2 regions of the Streptomyces sp. HUAS 31 genome follow, and region 2 is predicted to be linked to the other one. Evidence: predicted binding sites of a transcription regulator. Region 2 holds the regulator's gene; the other holds the start of a gene.
The links. The regulator HrcA, encoded in region 2, represses chaperone genes, less so after heat shock. The targets are predictions, from matches to a motif close to TTNGCACTCNGNNNNNCNGAGTGCNAA.

Region 1 (9,698 bases), 1.2 Mb from region 2:
ACCCGGCCACCGTCAGATACCAGCGCCGCACCTACGACCTCCTCGCGGCCTGCGCACTCTCGCCGCAGAAGTCCCTGGCCCTCATCGAGGCGATGGCGCAGGATTACGCCCATGAGGAGCATCCCTGAGTACGACCTGGACGCGGCCACCTGGCACAGGTCCAGCTACAGCGGCGGCGATGGTGGCAACTGCCTCGAAGTCACCCACGACTTCCCCACCCTCGTCCCCGTCCGCGACTCCAAGACCCCCCACGGCCCGGCGCTCATATTTCCCGCATCCGTTTGGGCGGCCTTCGTCAATGCGGTCAGGATCTGACCTAAACGGTTCCTACCGTAGGGCTCATGAACGAGACCTCGAACAACACCGTCACCGACGAGCGCTCCGACCTCCTGGAGACGCTGGCCAAGCACCGGCACTTCCTGCGGTTCACCACCCGGGACCTCACCGACGAGCAGGCAGGGCAGCGGACCACGGCCAGTGAGCTGTGTCTCGGCGGTCTGATCAAGCACGTCACGTCGACGGAGCGGAGCTGGGCGGAATTCATCCAGCGGGGCCCCTCGGCCATGCCCGACTTCAAGAACATGACCGAGGCCGACTTCGCGAAGCGCGCGGACGACTTCCGGATGCTGCCCGGCGAGACGCTGGAGGGCGTCCTGGCGGCGTACGAGGAAGTGGCCGCCGTGACCGACAAGCTGGTCGCGGACCTGCCCGACCTGAGTGTCTCCCACCCGCTGCCGGAGGCTCCGTGGTTCGAGGCCGGCGCGCGCTGGTCCGCCCGCAGGGTGCTGCTGCACATCATCGCCGAGACAGCGCAGCACTCCGGCCACGCCGACATCATCCGGGAGTCCCTGGACGGCGCGAAGAGCATGGGCTGACGGACGGTGTACGGGCGCGGGACTGCACACTGGGTCGTATGAACCACGCCCAACTGACGGCACTGGGCCGAGCCCTCCGCCTCCTCGGCGAGCACGGCGAGGCCCTGACCGCCGACACGCCGGACGCCCGGCTGCACGAGGTCAAGGCGGATCTGCGCCGCGCGATCGACCTGCTCGACGAGAGCGTCTCGACGGCCGCCCGGACGACCCGGTGTCCGGAGCACCCGGGCGGCCCGGTGGACCCCGCGGCACCGGACCTGTGCCTGCTGTGCGAGACACGGCGCAGGTCGGCCCGCCGCTCCGAGTACAGCGGCTCGGGCCCGGCGGCCCCGCAGGCCCCCGAGCACCCGGTGCCGTCCCGCTACGGCGTCCGCGGTGACCGACCGCAGCCCCAGCAGCGCTGGCTGCCGGAGCTGTGGAACGGGCAGGAGTGGCAGCTGTGCGGGACGCCGCGCCGCGACCGCCGGGAGGCCGAGCTGTACATCGCCGCCCAGCGTCGCGGCCCGCGTCCGGCGATGGCCTATCGGCTGGTGCACGAGTTCACCGACTACGAGGTGCTGCGGGTGTGGGGCACCCCGGTGAAGGTCGACATCGAGCCGCTGGGCAATCTGTAGCCGCTACTTCGCCGTCGCTCGCGCCGGCTCCGACGCCGGCTGCGCCACGGGCACCCCGGCGGCTGCCGACCCCTGCCGCGGGATGAAGGACGCCACGACGAAGGCCAGCAGTGCCGCACCGGCGCCCACCGCGAGGACCACCTTGAAGGCGTTCTCGGACGGGAGGGCGTAGCCGCCGAAGTCCGTCGTCATCTGGGCGAGGATCACACCCGCGACGGCGCTCGCGGTGGACGTGCCGAGGGAGCGCATCAGCGTGTTGAGGCTGTTCGCGGCGGCCGTCTCCGACGCGGGCACCGCGCCCATGATCAGGGCGGGCATGGAGCCGTAGGCGAAGCCGATGCCCGCGCCGATGACGCAGGCGACGAGGATGAAGTGCCAGACCTGGGACATCAGGACGATGTTGAGGCTGTAGCCCGCGGCCACGATCAGGACACCGATCATCAGCGTGACCTTGGGGCCCTTGGCCCGGGAGATGGCCGCCGACACCGGGGCCGTGGCCATCATGACCAGGCCGGACGGTGCCAGGCACAGGCCCGCGACCAGCATCGACTTGCCGAGGCCGTAGCCGGTCTGGGCGGGGAGCTGGAGGAGCTGCGGCAGGACGAGGCTCATCGCGAACATCGCGAAGCCCACCGCGATCGAGGCCAGGTTGGTGACCAGCACCTGCCGGCGGGCGGTCGTACGGAGGTCGACCAGCGGCTGCTCGATACGCAGCTCCCACCAGCCCCAGGCGAGCAGGATCAGCACGGCCGCCACGAACAGACCGAGCGTCGTGCCGCCGGTCCAGCCCCAGTCGGCACCCTTGGAGATGCCGAGCAGCAGACACACGAGCCCGGCGGCCATGCCTATGCCGCCGACCAGGTCGAAGCGCCCGCCGGTGCGCACCTTCGACTCGGGCACGAACAGCAGAACGCACCCGAGGGCCACGACACCCAGGCCCGCCGACGTCCAGAACAGGACGTGCCAGTCGAAGTTGTCCGCGATGAGAGCGGCGGCGGGGAGGCCGAGGGCGCCGCCGATGCCGAGGGAGGCGCTCATCAGGGCGGTGGCGGAGCCGAGGCGCTCGGCGGGGAGCTCGTCGCGCATGATGCTGATGCCGAGCGGGATCACACCGGAGGCCAGCCCCTGGAGCACCCGTCCGACGATCATCGGGACCAGGGCGTCGCTCAGGCCGCAGACGACCGAGCCGCCGATCAGCATGACGACGCTGACCAGCAGCATCCGCCGCTTGCCGTACATGTCGCCGAGCCGGCCCATCACGGGTGTCGCGACGGCGGCGGCGAGCAGCGTCGCCGTGACCGCCCAGGCGGTGTCCGAGGCCGGGGCGTCCAGCAGCTTCGGCAGCTCCGGGACGATCGGGATGACCAGCGTCTGCATCAGCGAGACGACGATTCCGGCGAAGGCCAGCACCGCCACCACGGCGTTCGACCGAGGCGGAGCGCCGGCCCCCGCCTCGGCGGGAGGAGCAGGGGCGTGGGACATGGCGGGGCCTCCGTGGGCGTACGAGCAGGAAGGGTGCCTGATCGACCTGACTGATTGACCTGGGCAACCTTAAGTCAGTTGATTGACTTACTCAAGCGACGCAGGTCACGCCCCTGAGGCCAAGGGCGCACCCGGTTCAGCCCTCCCGCTCGACCATCGCCCGCACCTGCCCCTCGTTCAGCTCGTACACCGTCTCGTGCGCCCGGGGGTCGCGGGCGTGGAAGGTGTGGAAGAGGGGGCCGTCCGGGCCGTCCAGTTCCAACAGGGACGCCGACGCGCCGCGCACCACGCGTTCCGTGCCGGGTGCCGCCGTCAGGTCGACGCGGCTGACGACGCCGGGGGTGACCCAGACCGGCACGGCGGCCAGGAAGCCGAAGAGCTGGAGGTGGTAGTGCCCGGCCAGGACGAGGCGTACGTCGCTGCCCCGGATCACCTCCGCGAGGTCGCCGGGGTCGCGCAGGCCGAAGACCGGCTGGGTCGCCGAGATGTCGAGGGCGATCGGCGGGTGATGGAGGGCGAGCACGGTGCCCCGCTCGGCCGGGGTGCTCAACACGCGCTTCAGCCAGTCGAGTTGGGCCGCGCCCAGGTGGCCGTGCACCTTGCCCGGCACCAGCGAGTCGAGGGTCACGAACCGCACACCCCCGACCGTGGATACGGCCGCCCGCTCACCGGCCTCGGAGTCGAGCACCAGCTCCGGCTCCGCATGGCCGCTGCCGAGCACCTTGCCGAAGGCCACGCGTTCGTCGTGGTTGCCGGTCGTGTAGAAGACCGGCGCGGCGAGCGGCCGCGCGAACTCGCCCACCAGTTCGCGTACCGCCGTGTACGCCTCCACGGCGCCGTCGTCCGCGATGTCCCCCGTGACGACGATCGCGTCGACGGCCCGCAGGTGCCTCAGCTCGGCGAGCATCAGCCGGAGCGAGTCGGTGGCGTTGACGCCGTACTTGTTGGGGGCGTCGGTCTTCTCCACATGAGTGTCGGAGAGATGAAGGATCCTCATCTCTCCGACGGTAGCCGCGAGTCGGGCTCAGCTCAGGGTCTTCAGCGACGCCGCGTCGTACGGCGCCAGCTCGCCGAAGCGGCCGTCCAGCACCTTGGCCGCCCACTCGGGGTCCTGGAGCAGCGCGCGGCCGACGGCGACGAAGTCGAACTCCTCGGACTCCAGACGGTCCAGGAGGTCGTCGATGCCCTTGAGCCCGGAGCCCTGGCCGGCGAAGGCGCCCAGGAACTCGCCGTCCAGGCCGACCGAGCCGACGGTGATGGTGGGCTTGCCGGTCAGCTTCTTGGTCCAGCCCGCGAGGTTGAGGTCGGAGCCGTCGAACTCCGGGATCCAGTAGCGGCGGGTGGAGGCGTGGAAGGCGTCGACGCCGGCTGCGGCGAGCGGGGCCAGGATGGCCTCCAGCTGCTCGGGGGTCTCGGCGAGACGGGCGTCGTAGGCCTCCTGCTTCCACTGCGAGTAGCGGAAGATGACGGGGAATTCCGGGGAGACGCGCTCGCGTACGGCGGCCACGATCTCGGCGCCGAAGGCGGCACGGGCGACGGGGTCACCGCCGTAGGCGTCCGTGCGGCGGTTGGTGCCCTCCCACAGGAACTGGTCGACGAGGTAGCCGTGGGCGCCGTGGATCTCCACGCCGTCGAAGCCGATGCGCTCGGCGTCCGCGGCGGCCTCGGCGAAGGCGCCGATCACGTCGTCCAGGTCGCGCCGGGTCATCGCCTTGCCGGTGGCCTCCTCGGCCCCGATCCGCAGCCCGGACGGACCCACCGCGGGCGCCTCGGCGTACGGCGGCTGGCCCTGCTCGCGCACCATGCCGATGTGCCACAGCTGCGGCACGATGGTGCCGCCCGCGGCGTGCACCGCGTCGGCGACCTTGGCCCAGCCGGCGAGTTGCTCCTCGCCGTGGAACCGCGGCACCCGGTCGCTCTGCCCGGCGGACTCGTGCCCGACGTACGTCCCCTCGGTCACGATCAGCCCCACACCGGCGGCGGCCCGCCGCGAGTAGTACGACTCCACGTCCGCCCCCGGCACACCACCCGGCGAGAACATCCGCGTCATCGGCGCCATCACGATGCGATTGGGAACAGTGAGGCCGTTGATCGCAGTCGGCCGAGCCAGAATCTGCGCCGCACGAGAGGCAGCGGGCTGAGTGACGGTCACGTGGGGGCTCCTGGGGAAAGGGGTCTACTTATACCGGTCAGTATGTGCACACGCATTGTTGCACCTGATTAAGCAACGGTGAGTGTGAGACTCCGCATTCCCGGGGAGCGCGATCGTTTTGCGAGCGGCTGCGGGTGCGTGGGGGCTGGTCGCGCAGTTCCCCGCGCCCCTGGAGGGCGCGCGGCGGGCGGACGCCCTTCTTTTAGGGGCGCGGGGAACTGCGCGAACAGCCCCCACCGGCCCGCACCCGCCAAACGCACCGAGGGCGGCACCCCCTGTCGAAAACAGGGGGTGCCGCCCTCGGGAAGGACGTTGATCAACCGGAGGCCGGAGCCTCCGCGGTCGATCAGAAGTCCATGTCACCGCCCGGCATGCCGCCGCCGGCGGGCGCGGCGGCCTTCTCCGGCTTGTCGGCGATGACGGCCTCGGTGGTGAGGAACAGCGCAGCGATCGACGCGGCGTTCTGCAGCGCGGAACGCGTCACCTTCGCCGGGTCGATGATGCCCTCGGCGACCAGGTCGACGTACTCACCGGTCGCGGCGTTCAGGCCGTGACCCGGGGTGAGGTTGCGGACCTTCTCCACCACGACGCCGCCCTCAAGGCCGGCGTTGACGGCGATCTGCTTCAGCGGGGCCTCAAGGGCGAGCTTGACGGCGGCAGCGCCGGTCGCCTCGTCACCCTCCAGCTCCAGCTTCTCGAAGACACCGGAAGCCTGGAGCAGAGCCACGCCACCACCGGCGACGATGCCCTCCTCGACGGCCGCCTTGGCGTTGCGCACGGCGTCCTCGATGCGGTGCTTGCGCTCCTTGAGCTCCACCTCGGTCGCGGCACCGGCCTTGATGACGGCCACGCCGCCCGCGAGCTTCGCCAGGCGCTCCTGGAGCTTCTCGCGGTCGTAGTCCGAGTCGCTGTTCTCGATCTCGGCGCGGATCTGGTTCACGCGGCCCGCGACCTGCTCGGAGGAGCCGGCACCGTCGACGATGGTGGTCTCGTCCTTGGTGATGACGACCTTGCGGGCCTTGCCCAGGAGGTCCAGGGAGGTGTTCTCGAGCTTGAGACCGACCTCCTCGGAGATGACCTCGCCACCGGTGAGGATGGCGATGTCGTTCAGCATCGCCTTGCGACGGTCACCGAAGCCCGGGGCCTTGACGGCGACGGACTTGAAGGTGCCGCGGATCTTGTTGACCACCAGGGTCGACAGGGCCTCGCCCTCGACGTCCTCGGCGATGATCAGCAGCGGCTTGCCCGACTGCATGACCTTCTCCAGGAGCGGGAGCAGGTCCTTGACGGAGCCGATCTTGGAGTTGGCGATCAGGATGTACGGGTCGTCGAGCGACGCCTCCATCCGCTCCATGTCGGTGGCGAAGTACGCCGAGATGTAGCCCTTGTCGAAGCGCATACCCTCGGTGAGCTCCAGCTCCAGACCGAAGGTCTGGGACTCCTCGACGGTGATGACGCCTTCCTTGCCGACCTTGTCCATCGCCTCGGCGATGAGCTCGCCGATCTGGGTGTCGGCGGCGGAGATGGAGGCCGTGGAAGCGATCTGCTCCTTGGTCTCGACATCCTTGGCCTGCTCGAGCAGGGCGGCGGAGACGGCCTCGACGGCACGCTCGATACCGCGCTTGAGGGCCATCGGGTTGGCGCCGGCGGCTACGTTGCGCAGGCCCTCCTTGACCAGGGCCTGGGCGAGAACGGTCGCGGTGGTCGTACCGTCACCGGCGACGTCGTCCGTCTTCTTGGCGACTTCCTTGACCAGCTCGGCGCCGATCTTCTCGTACGGGTCCTCGAGCTCGATCTCCTTGGCGATGGAGACACCATCGTTGGTGATCGTGGGGGCGCCCCACTTCTTCTCGAGGACGACGTTGCGACCCTTGGGGCCGAGCGTCACCTTGACGGCGTCCGCGAGCTGGTTCATGCCGCGCTCGAGGCCGCGCCGCGCCTCCTCGTCGAACGCGATGATCTTGGCCATGTGAAGTGGTCCCTCCAGGACTGGGGGTGATTCCTTCGGACCGCGCCCGCGCCCGCGACGGACGGCTCACATGCCTCGTGGTTCCTTGCCCCACCTGGCCTGCGGGCCTCACCGACCCGGTCCTTCTTTGTCACTCTCACCTTCAGAGTGCTAACGCAATGATTAGCACTCGACCCATGCGAGTGCAAGCGGCTCTCGGGGATCGGGCGGGGCGCTCCGCCGGGGGCGAACAGGGCGCGAACGGGTCGCGAACACGACGAAGGGCCCGCACCCCCCAGGAGGTGCGGGCCCTTCGAAGAAGTACGTCGCTGCTGTTAGTCGACGCGTGCTTCAGCCGGTCGCCAGTCGGACCATGTCCGCCTGCGGCCCCTTCTGACCCTGCGAGATCTCGAAATCGACCCGCTGGCCCTCTTCCAGGGTGCGGTACCCGTCCATCTGGATCGCGCTGTAGTGGACGAAAACATCCGCACCACCGTCGACCGCGATGAAGCCGTACCCCTTCTCCGCGTTGAACCACTTGACGGTGCCCTGAGCCATGCCTAACTCCCCTATTACTGGCCCTTGCACAGATCCACACTTCGCGGATCCGGGTCAGACCTCACCCCCCATCGGTCGGGGGCGTGCGCCGGAACGCGTCGACCGCGGCTGAATGTATCTGCCCAACTGCCGTCTGCAACAGGTCAATCGGACGAGAAATCCGGGCACGACCGGTCGGGAATGTGGGGACAATTCCGCTGACTTCAGGTCAAGTCGGACCCGGCATACGGAACAAAAGCCGCAAAAAACCCGCACACTTTGGCTACTTCTTGTCGGGCTTACGGCAGAAATTCAAGGCAACCGACTCGGAGATCGGCGGCACGTTCCCCAACTGTACCTCGCTCAACCACACAGAATTGCCCCCTCCGCTTCTCTCACGGAGGGGGCAATTCGATGAACTCTCAGTAACCTGGGTTACCGAAGGTAATGATCGGTCATTCGGTCAGCCGCCGGCGACGGCCGGGATGATGGAAACGCCCGCACCGTCCGGGGTCGCCGTCTCAAGGCCCTGCTCGAAACGCACGTCGTCGTCGTTGACGTAGACATTGACGAACCGGCGCAGCTTGCCCTGGTCGTCGAGCACCCGGGCGGCGATCCCGGTGTGGTTCTTCTCCAGGTCGGTGATGACCTCGGCGAGGGTGCCGCCCTCGGCGGCGACCTCGGCCTGCCCGCCGGTGTAGGTGCGCAGGATGGTCGGGATGCGAACGGTCACGCTCATGCGAGGCCAGCCTCTCGGAAGGAGTCCAGGTTCGGGCGGATGGTGGCGGTGAGGCCGGTGCCGGCCACCGCGTCCAGCGTCTTGAGGCCGTCGCCGGTGTTCAGCACGACGGTGGTCCTGGTGGGATCGAGGACGCCGTTCTCGATCAGCTTCTTCGTCACACCCACGGTCACCCCACCGGCGGTCTCCGCGAAGATGCCCTCGGTCCGGGCGAGGATCTTGATCGCGTCGACGACCTGCTCGTCCGTCACATCCTCCACGAACCCGCCGGTGCGGCGCGCGATGTCGAGGACGTACGGTCCGTCGGCCGGGTTGCCGATGGCCAGCGACTTGGCGATGGTGTTCGGCTTCTGCGGACGGACCACGTCGTGGCCGGCCTTGAACGCGGTCGACACCGGCGAGCAGCCCTCGGCCTGCGCACCGAAGATCTTGTACGGCTTGTCCTCGACGAGCCCGAGCTTGATCAGCTCCTGGAGCCCCTTGTCGATCTTCGTGAGCTGCGAGCCGGACGCGATCGGGACGACGAGCTGGTCCGGGAGCTGCCAGCCGAGCTGCTCGCAGATCTCGTACGCCAGGGTCTTGGAGCCCTCGGCGTAGTAGGGCCGCAGGTTGACGTTGACGAAGCCCCAGCCCTCGCCGGCCGGGTCGCCGATCAGCTCGGAGCAGAAACGGTTCACGTCGTCGTAGTTGCCCTCGATGCCGACGAGCTCGCCGCCGTAGATCGCGGCCATGACGACCTTGCCCTGCTCCAGGTCGTGCGGGATGAACACGCACGAGCGGAAGCCGGCGCGGGCGGCCGCGGCACCCACCGCGCCGGCCAGGTTGCCGGTGGAGGAGCAGGAGAGCGTGGTGAAGCCGAAGGCGCGGGCGGCCTCCAGGGCCTGGGCGACGACACGGTCCTTGAAGGAGTGCGTCGGGTTGCCGGAGTCGTCCTTGACGAACAGCTTGCCGGCGTCGACGCCGAGCTCGTTCGCGAGGTGGTCGGCCTTGACGAGCTTGGTCCAGCCGGGGTTGAGGTTCGGCTTGTCGGCGACGTCGGCCGGGACGGGCAGGAGCGGCGCGTAGCGCCAGATGTTCGCGGGGCCCGCTTCGATCCGCTTGCGGAGCTCCTCGGCGTCGTAGGCCGAGAAGTCGTAGGCGATCTCCAGCGGGCCGAAACACTCCTCGCACGCGAAGACCGGGCCGAGCGGTACCCGGTGACCGCACTCGCGGCAGGAGAGCGCCGCGGCGGGGCCGAGGTCTACGGTGGATTCGGTGGTGCTTGCAACAGTCTGCGCAGCCATGTGAGGCGAGGCCCTTTCTCCTCATCTTCCTCACGACGCATCTCGCCGTGAGACGGATTTGGCACCTT
Region 2 (9,698 bases):
CGAGGGCTACCGCGTCTCCGACGTCCTGGACCGCCTCAACCAGCTCCTCCTCGACGACGCCACGGAGGCCGCGGACGCCGCCGCCCGCGCCCTCGTCGGCCCGGCGGCGCCCGGCGACGGCCCGCAGACCCGGTTCCTGTCCCTGCTCTACGGCGAGCTCACGCCCTTCGAGGGCGGTATCCGCTGCACCCTCGCCTCCGCCGGCCATCCGCTGCCCCTGCTCCTCGGCGCGGACGGCGAGGTCCACACCGCCGCCCAGCCGCAGACCCTCCTCGGGGTCGTCGAGGACGCGACGTACACCAGCGAGACCTTCGAGCTGCGCTCCGGCGACACCCTGCTGTGCGTGACCGACGGAGTCACCGAGCGGCGCAGCGGCACCCGCCAGTTCGACGACGGCGACGGCCTGGCGACCGCGCTCGCCGGGTGCACGGGCCTGAACGCCCAGCTGATCGCGGAACGGATCCGCCGCCTCGTGCACGAGTTCGGCGGCCGCCCGCCCGAGGACGACCTGGCACTGCTGGTGCTCCAGGCCGAGTGACCGGCGGGGAGGGACACCGGCGGAGTACGGGACAATGGAACCCATGCCCTCCGTACTCCCCGACGGCGAGCCCGTCCCCGACGACGGCGCGCTGCCCGCCTCCGCACTCACCGGGACCGCAGACCGCCCCCTCGGCTTCTATCTGCACGTCCCGTACTGCGCGACCCGCTGCGGCTACTGCGACTTCAACACCTACACCGCGACCGAGCTGCGTGGCACGGGCGGAGTGCTGGCGTCCCGCGACAACTACGCCGACACCCTCGTCGACGAGGTCCGCCTGGCCCGCAAGGTCCTCGGCGACGACCGGCGCGAGGTCCGCACGGTCTTCGTCGGCGGCGGTACGCCCACCCTGCTGGCCGCCGGTGATCTCGTACGGATGCTGGGGGCGATCCGCGACGAGTTCGGGCTGGCGCCGGACGCGGAGATCACCACGGAGGCGAACCCGGAGTCGGTGGACCCGGCATATCTGGCCACGCTCCGCGAGGGCGGCTTCAACCGGATCTCCTTCGGCATGCAGAGCGCGAAGCAGCACGTGCTGAAGATCCTCGACCGCACGCACACCCCCGGCCGCCCCGAGGCCTGCGTCGCCGAGGCCCGCGCGGCGGGCTTCGAGCATGTGAACCTGGACCTGATCTACGGCACCCCGGGCGAGTCCGACGACGACTGGCGGGCCTCGCTGGAGGCGGCGCTCGGCGCCGGACCCGACCATGTGTCGGCGTACGCCCTGATCGTCGAGGAGGGCACCCAGCTGGCCCGCCGGATCCGCCGGGGCGAGGTCCCGATGACGGACGACGACGTCCACGCGGACCGCTACCTGATCGCGGACGAGGTGATGTCGGCGGCCGGTTTCGACTGGTACGAGGTCTCCAACTGGGCCACCTCCGAGGCCGCCCGCTGCCTGCACAACGAGCTGTACTGGCGCGGCGCCGACTGGTGGGGCGCGGGCCCCGGAGCCCACTCGCACGTCGGCGGGGTGCGCTGGTGGAACGTCAAGCACCCGGGCGCGTACGCGGCGGCCCTGGCGGCGGGACGGTCACCGGGCGCCGGCCGCGAACTCCTGTCGGACGAGGACCGCAGGGTCGAGCGCATCCTGCTGGAGCTGCGCCTGCGCGAGGGCGTGCCCTTGGCGCTGCTTCGCGAGGAGGGCCTGCGGGCGTCCCGCCGAGCCCTGTCGGACGGGCTGTTGGAAAGCGGTCCGTACGAGGAGGGACAGGCCGTCCTGACGCTGCGGGGGCGGCTGCTGGCGGACGCGGTGGTGCGGGACCTGGTGGACTGAGCGGGCGTACCCGGCCGGCCCGGCAGCCGCCCTACGCCGGTGTCGTGACGAAGTCGATCAGTTCCTCCACCCGTCCCAGCAGCTCCGGCTCCAGGTCCTTGTAGGAACCCACCCGCTTGAGGATCGCCTGCCACACCGCCCCGGTGTTGTCCGACGGCCAGCCCAGGGCCCGGCACACCCCGGTCTTCCAGTCCTGGCCGCGCGGGACCCGGGGCCATGCCTCGATGCCTAGGGCCGCCGGCTTCACGGCCTCCCAGATGTCGATGTACGGGTGGCCCACCACCAGGGCGTGCTCGCTCGTCACCGACTCGGCGATGCGCCATTCCTTCGTGCCGGGGACCAGATGGTCCACGAGGACGCCGAGGCGCGCGTCCGGATCGGGTGCGAATTCGGCCACGATCGACGGCAGGTCGTCGACGCCCTCCAGGTACTCCACGACCACGCCCTCGACGCGCAGGTCGTCGCCCCACACCTTCTCGACCAGCTCGGCGTCGTGCCGGCCCTCCACGTAGATACGGCCGGCACGGGCCACGCGGGCACGAGCCCCGGGGACGGCGACCGAACCGGAGGCCGTACGGGTCGGACGTGCCGGAGCCGCGCCCGACGGGCGGACCAGCGTGACGACCTTGCCCTCCAGCAGGAATCCACGCGGCTCCAGCGGGAACACCCGGTGCTTGCCGAAGCGGTCCTCCAGGGTCACCGTGCCCGCCTCGCAGCGGATCACCGCGCCGCAGAACCCCGTGCCGGGCTCCTCGACCACCAGGCCGGGCTCCGCCGGTACCTCGGGGACGGGCTTGGGCTTCTTCCAGGGCGGGGTCAGGTCCGGGGAGTACTGGCGCATTCGGACGACGATAGGAGAAGCACCCCCGCGCTCACTGCGACACGCCGAATTCCGACGCGAGCTCGTCGCGCTGGCGCCGTACGAACTCCGCGTCCACCACCGCTCCGTGACCGGGTACGTACAGCGCGTCCTCGCCGCCCAGGGACAGCAGCCGGTCCAGCGCGGCGGGCCAGTGCGAGGGCACCGCGTCGGACCCGGCCTGGGGCTCGCCCGACTCCTCCACCAGATCCCCGCAGAAGACCACCTCCCGGTCGCCCGAGACGTCACCCGGCACGAGCACCACCAGGTCGTGCGCGGTGTGCGCGGGGCCCACGTTCGCCAGCAGGACCTGGCGGCCGCCGCCCAGGTCGAGCGTCCACTCGCCGCTGACCTGGTGACGGGGCCGGATCAGCGCGTCCACCGCCTCCTCCGCGGCGGCCGGATCCAGACCGTTGCGCACCGCGTCGGCCCGCAGCTCCTCGCGCGCCTGCCGGCCGTCCAGCATCGTGTCCATGCCGACCGGGCCGTAGACCTCCGCGCCCGCGAACGCCGACGCCCCGAAGACATGGTCGAAGTGGGGATGCGTCAGCGCGAGATGAGTCACACGGTGACCGGCGAGCCACTGCGCCTGCGTACGCAACCGCACGCCCTCCGCCAGGCTCGACCCGGCGTCGACGAGCAGCGCGGTGCCGTCCCCCACGACCAGCCCCGCCGTGCAGTCCCAGCCCGGAAGCCGGCACCGGCCCACCCCGGACGCCAGCCGCTCCCATCCCAGCTCTTCCCAAGTCACCGTCATGCGGCGACGCTAGCGGGGACACCCGTGTCGAGCACGGCGGACCTGGCCCGGCCTTGCCCGGGGTGTACCCCACCGCCGTACACTGGCCGGGGACGGCTGGCACTCGGATGGACAGAGTGCCAGGAAAGATGCCAAGGGGAACGAGATCTGGAGGTGCGCGCGAGATGCTGAGTGAACGCAGGCTCCAGGTGCTGCGCGCCATCGTCCAGGACTACGTCGGGACGGAGGAGCCGGTCGGCTCCAAGGCGCTCACCGAGCGGCACAACCTCGGCGTCTCCCCGGCCACCGTCCGCAACGACATGGCGGCGCTGGAGGACGAGGGCTTCATCGCCCAGCCGCACACCAGCGCCGGGCGCATCCCCACCGACAAGGGCTACCGGCTGTTCGTCGACAAGCTCGCCGGCGTCAAGCCGATGACCCCGCCCGAGCGGCGCGCCATCCAGAACTTCCTCGACGGCGCGGTCGACCTCGACGACGTCGTGGCCCGCACGGTACGGCTGCTCGCGCAGCTCACCCGGCAGGTCGCCGTCGTGCAGTACCCGTCGCTGACCCGGTCCACCGTCCGGCACGTCGAGCTGCTCTCGCTCGCGCCCGCGCGGGTGATGCTCGTGCTGATCACGGACACCGGCCGGGTCGAGCAGCGGATGATCGACTGCCCGGCGCCCTTCGGCGAGGCCTCGCTCGCGGACCTGCGGGCACGGCTGAACAGCAAGGTCGCGGGGCGGCGCTTCACCGATGTGCCAAGGCTCGTCGAGGACCTCCCCGAGGCCTTCGACATCGAGGACCGCGGCACCGTCTCGACCGTGCTCTCCACCCTCCTGGAGACACTCGTCGAGGAGAACGAGGAGCGGCTGATGATCGGCGGCACCGCCAATCTCACCCGCTTCGGGCATGACTTCCCCCTCACCATCCGGCCGGTCCTGGAAGCCCTGGAGGAGCAGGTCGTCCTCCTCAAGTTGCTTGGCGAGGCCGGGGATTCGGGCATGACCGTGCGGATCGGGCACGAGAACGCCTATGAGGGACTCAACTCCACTTCCGTGGTCTCGGTGGGCTACGGTTCGGGCGGCGAGGCAGTCGCCAAGCTCGGCGTGGTCGGACCGACCCGCATGGATTACCCGGGAACGATGGGAGCGGTACGCGCAGTGGCACGTTACGTCGGACAGATCCTGGCGGAGTCGTAAGTGGCCACGGACTACTACGCCGTGCTCGGCGTGCGTCGCGACGCGTCGCAGGAAGAGATCAAGAAGGCCTTCCGGCGGCTCGCCCGCGAGCTGCACCCGGACGTCAACCCGGATCCGAAGACCCAGGAGCGGTTCAAGGAGATCAACGCCGCTTACGAGGTGCTCTCGGACCCGCAGAAGAAGCAGGTCTACGACCTCGGCGGCGACCCGCTGTCCCAGGCGGGCGGCGCGGGCGCGGGCGGCTTCGGCGCCGGTGGCTTCGGCAACTTCTCGGACATCATGGACGCCTTCTTCGGTACGGCGTCCCAGCGCGGTCCGCGCTCGCGCACCCGGCGCGGCCAGGACGCGATGATCCGACTGGAGATCGAGCTCGACGAGGCGGCCTTCGGCACGACGAAGGACATCCAGGTCGACACGGCCGTCGTCTGCAACACCTGTAACGGTGAAGGGGCCGCACCCGGCACCTCCGCCCAGACGTGTGACATGTGCCGCGGTCGCGGTGAGGTGTCGCAGGTGACGCGGTCCTTCCTGGGCCAGGTCATGACGTCGCGGCCCTGCCCGCAGTGCCAGGGCTTCGGCACCGTCGTCCCGACGCCGTGCCCCGAGTGCGCCGGCGACGGCCGCGTACGGTCCCGGCGGACGCTGACGGTCAAGATCCCGGCCGGTGTCGACAACGGCACCCGCATCCAGCTCGCCGGTGAGGGCGAGGTCGGGCCCGGCGGCGGTCCCGCCGGTGACCTGTACGTCGAGATCCACGAACTCCCGCACTCGACGTTCCAGCGGCGCGGCGACGACCTGCACTGCACGGTGACGATCCCGATGACGGCGGCGTCCCTCGGCACGAAGGTGCCGCTGGAGACGCTGGACGGCATGGAGGAGGTCGACATCCGGCCCGGCACCCAGTCCGGCCAGTCGATCCCGCTGCACGGCCGCGGTGTCACGCATCTGCGGGGCGGCGGCCGAGGCGACCTCATCGTGCACGTCGAGGTCCAGACCCCGACCAAGCTGGACCCCGAACAGGAACGCCTCCTGCGCGAACTGGCCAAGCTCCGCGGCGAGGAACGCCCCCAGGGACAGTTCCAGCCGGGTCAGCAGGGGCTGTTCTCTCGGCTGAAGGATGCTTTCAACGGTCGCTGACGCGAGCTCGGCCGGCTGCCGGGGGTCCGGGGGTCGGCCCCCGGGCAGGCACAGTCAGCCCGGTCAGCAGGGGTTGTTCTCGCGGCTGAAGGACGCCTTCAACGGTCGCTGACGGGTGGGGGGAAGTTCCGGCCCGGGGCAAGGGAAGGGCCGATTCGGACTTGTTCGGAGGACGTGACAACATGCCGTCATGTCCTCCGCGCTGACCGATCTTTTCCCCCATCCGATCGTGCAGGCCCCCATGGCGGGCGGCGTCTCCGTGCCGCACCTCGCTGCCGCCGTGTCCGAGGCCGGTGGGCTGGGGTTTCTCGCCGCCGGGTACAAAACCGCCGACGGGATGTACCAGGAGATCAAGCAGCTGCGGGGACTGACCCAGCGCCCCTTCGGCGTCAACCTGTTCATGCCGCAGCCCGAGTACGCCGACGCGGCCGCCGTGGACGTCTACCGTCATCAGCTCGCCGGTGAGGCCGCCTGGTACGAGGTCGAGCTGGGGGACCCGGACAGCGGCCGCGACGACGGCTACGACGCCAAGCTCGCCGTGCTCCTCGACAACCCGGTGCCGGTCGTCTCCTTCCACTTCGGCGTGCCCACCGCCGAGGTGCTGGAGTCCCTGCGCCGCGCCGGCACCGTCACCCTCGTCACCGCCACCACCCCGGACGAGGCACTCGCCGTGCAGCGGGCCGGCGCCGACGCCGTGATCGTGCAGGGCGTCGAGGCCGGCGGCCACCAGGGCACCCACCGCGACCACCCCGAGACCGACGGCACCGGCATAGGGCTGCTGTCGCTCGTCGCCCAGGTCCGCGAGACCGTGAGCCTGCCGCTGGTCGCCGCCGGCGGCATCATGCGAGGCAGCCAGATCGCCGCCGTCCTCGCGGCCGGCGCCAGTGCCGCCCAGCTCGGCACCGCCTTCCTGATCACCCCGGAGTCCGGCGCCAACGCCCTGCACAAGCAGGCGCTGACCAACCCCCTGTTCGTCCGCACCGAGCTGACGCGCGCGTTCTCCGGACGCCCCGCGCGCGGCCTCGTCAACCGCTTCCTGCGCGAGCACGGCCCGTACGCCCCCGCCGCCTACCCCGAGGTCCACCACCTCACCTCGCCGCTGCGCAAGAAGGCCGCCGCGTCCGGCGACCCGCAGGGCATGGCGCTGTGGGCGGGGCAGGGCCACCGCATGGCCCGCGAACTCGCCGCCGGGCGGCTGGTGGAGGTCCTGGTCGCGGAGTTGGACGCGGCGTCGACAGCGTTGTCGGTCTTCCCGGAGGGTGGTGCGGCCGGATGACCGCGCCGGTGTTCGTCGTCGAGTCGCTGGAGCGGGCCGGCGGTGCCGAGTTCGTGCTCGACGGGCCCGAGGGCCGGCACGCCGTCTCGGTGAAGCGGCTGCGGGCCGGAGAGGAAGTCGTCCTCACCGACGGGCACGGCCGCTGGGCCGAGGGCGTCGTCAAGGCGGCCGAGGGCAAGGACCGGCTGGTGCTGGAGCTCGGGGCCGTGGCCGAGGAGGCCCCCGAGCGGCCCCGGATCACCGTCGTGCAGGCCCTGCCCAAGGGCGACCGCGGCGAGCTCGCGGTCGAGACCATGACCGAGACCGGCGTCGACGCGATCGTGCCGTGGGCGGCCGCCCGTTGCATCACGCAGTGGAAGGGCGAGCGGGGCGCGAAGGCGCTCGGCAAATGGCGGGCCACCGCCCGCGAGGCCGGCAAGCAGTCCCGCCGGGTGCGCTTCCCCGAGGTCGCGGACGCGGCGACGACCAAGCAGGTCGCGGCGCTGCTCGCGGCGGCCGACTTCGCCGCCGTACTGCACGAGGACCGCGACTACGGCAGTGAGGCCCTCGCGACCGCCGACCTGCCGGCCGAGGGCGAGATCGTGCTCGTCGTCGGGCCGGAGGGCGGGGTGTCGCCCGAGGAACTGGCCCTCTTCGAGGAGGCCGGGGCGAAGGCGTACCGTCTGGGCCGTACCGTCCTGCGCACCTCCACCGCCGGAACCGCGGCGACGGCACTGCTCCTCGGCCGCACCGGCCGCTGGTCCTGACGGGAGGGACGTCCGCCGTGGAACTCGCCCAAGTACGGCTGCTGGTCACCGACTTCGCGGCCTGCTACCGCTTCTACGCCGACGTCCTCGGCCTCAAGCCGCAGTCCGGGGCGACGGACGGGCCGTACGAGAAGTTCAGCCCCGCCACCGGCTCGGCGGGCATCGCCCTCCAGGACCGGGTCATGATGGCCGAGACCCTCGGCGAACTCGGCGACGACGCCGCCGGCCATCGCTCCATGGTCGTCCTGCGCGTGGACGACCTGGACACCTACTGCGCCCAGATCACCGCCCGTGGCGCGACCCTCATGCACGGCCCCGCCCCGATGACCGACCGCATGCGGGTCGTCCACCTCAAGGACCCGGAGGGGAACCTGGTGGAACTCCAGGAGTGGCTGCTGCTGCGCGGCTGACCTCGACGGCCTCGACGACCGCGTGGAACAGCTCCCAGCCGTCCAACTCACCCTTGCCCGACAGCAGTTCGCGCCGCGCGGCCTCGTCGACGAGGGCCCGCACGACCCCCGGCTCGCGCAGGTTGAGGAGATTGCCGCGTCCGTCGGCGACACAGCCCGCGAACCAGTACCCGTCGGCGACGTAGCGGCCCGAGCCGGACGGGCCGGAGCGGAAGACGACACGCGTGCGGACGCCGTCCAGGCAGAGGTTCAGGACCTCACGGCACACGTCTCCGTCGCGGTGCTTGTGCCGGACGCTCCACAGATACGTCGTCCGCCCGTCCACGACGAGCCTGCGCAGCCGGCGGTGTGATCGCATCCGGCCACGCTACGGCGCCGGACACCGCCCGGTCTCCGGGTTTTCAGCGCCGATTGGGCTTCATTCGATTGTGATGTCCGAGGTCCTGGAGTGGCCGTATGCGCTCTACCGCGTCGGCGGCGACAGTGGCAGGCTGCCCTCCCATGGGGGCATTCAGCAGGGTTTGGGGTTGTGCGGGGCGTCGGCCTCGCGGCGTGCGGGTGGCCGGTGTCGCCGGGCTTGCCGTGGTCGCGGTCGGCGGGCTGGGCGCCTGCGACCCGGGCGGACTGAGCAGCGCGACCGTGGCGTTCACCACCGACCAGACCGTGACCGCGGAACTGGAGCGCCAGAAGGCCGACGTGCAGTGGCTCAACTGCACCGGCTCCTACGACGGCGGCGGCAACAAGAGCTCCGGTGCCACGGCGAGCGAGAACACCGTCGTCAAGGTCGACTGCGAGGGCGAGACCGGCGGCGGCAAGGACATCGTCGTCACCGGCCGGATCACCCGGGCCGTCAGCGGCGCCTGTGTGCGCGGGGACCTCGTCGCCAAGATCGACGGCAAGGAGTGGTTCCACGTCAACGGTCTGGGCAAGTGCGACGCCACGCCCTCGCCCGTGAACCCCGGCGGCGGACAGCAGCCCGGGCCCACCGTCACGGTGACCGTCACGAAGACCGTCTACTGCAAGGAACACCCGAACTGCTGGCCGGAGGGCAAGTGACCGCGTCCCCCGGGCGGCGCGGGCAAGTGATCCAAGGGGCTGTTCGTGCACGCCGCCCTTGCTTAGGGTGATCGGGTGACACAGTCCGCGACGGCCGTGACGACCTCGGCCTCCCTCCCGCCGGCCGCACACTCCTCGTCCGCGTATCTGAGGTATCCGCATCTGCGCGGCGACCTGGTCGCCTTCACCGCCGAGGACGACGTGTGGATCGCCCCCCTCGACGGCGGCCGCGCCTGGCGGGTCAGCGCCGACAACGTGCCGGTCTCCCGGCCGCGCATCTCGCCCGACGGCACGACCGTCGCCTGGACCTCCACCCGCGACGGCGCCCCCGAGGTGCACATCGCGCCGGTCGACGGCGGCCCCTCCAGGCGACTTACGCACTGGGGCAGTTGGCAGACCCGGGTGCGCGGCTGGACCCCGGACGGCCGGGTCCTCGCGATCAGCACCCAGGGCCAGGCCGGC

Region 1: the regulator HrcA is predicted to act here: its motif matches at 7,255-7,281, upstream of groL (chaperonin GroEL).

What each region holds. Positions count from the first base shown of each region.
Region 1 is NZ_CP116353.1:4,427,237-4,436,934, forward strand. It holds gene PGH47_RS19470 (helix-turn-helix domain-containing protein) at 1-128, shown strand, start outside; gene PGH47_RS19475 (DUF397 domain-containing protein) at 112-315, shown strand; gene PGH47_RS19480 (DinB family protein) at 342-875, shown strand; gene PGH47_RS19485 (hypothetical protein) at 914-1,489, shown strand; gene PGH47_RS19490 (MFS transporter) at 1,493-2,971, opposite strand; gene PGH47_RS19495 (metallophosphoesterase family protein) at 3,108-3,968, opposite strand; gene PGH47_RS19500 (NADH:flavin oxidoreductase) at 3,996-5,123, opposite strand; gene groL (chaperonin GroEL) at 5,470-7,092, opposite strand; gene PGH47_RS19510 (cold-shock protein) at 7,423-7,629, opposite strand; gene PGH47_RS19515 (MoaD/ThiS family protein) at 8,072-8,347, opposite strand; gene thrC (threonine synthase) at 8,344-9,630, opposite strand; SAM riboswitch class I at 9,649-9,698, opposite strand, start outside.
Region 2 is NZ_CP116353.1:3,225,315-3,235,012, reverse strand. It holds gene PGH47_RS14290 (SpoIIE family protein phosphatase) at 1-538, shown strand, start outside; gene hemW (radical SAM family heme chaperone HemW) at 582-1,814, shown strand; gene PGH47_RS14280 (DUF3097 domain-containing protein) at 1,846-2,655, opposite strand; gene PGH47_RS14275 (MBL fold metallo-hydrolase) at 2,687-3,430, opposite strand; gene hrcA (heat-inducible transcriptional repressor HrcA) at 3,595-4,611, shown strand; gene dnaJ (molecular chaperone DnaJ) at 4,612-5,748, shown strand; gene PGH47_RS14260 (nitronate monooxygenase) at 5,939-7,024, shown strand; gene PGH47_RS14255 (16S rRNA (uracil(1498)-N(3))-methyltransferase) at 7,021-7,770, shown strand; gene PGH47_RS14250 (VOC family protein) at 7,788-8,180, shown strand; gene PGH47_RS14245 (hypothetical protein) at 8,122-8,538, opposite strand; gene PGH47_RS14240 (hypothetical protein) at 8,682-9,236, shown strand; gene PGH47_RS14235 (S41 family peptidase) at 9,411-9,698, shown strand, end outside.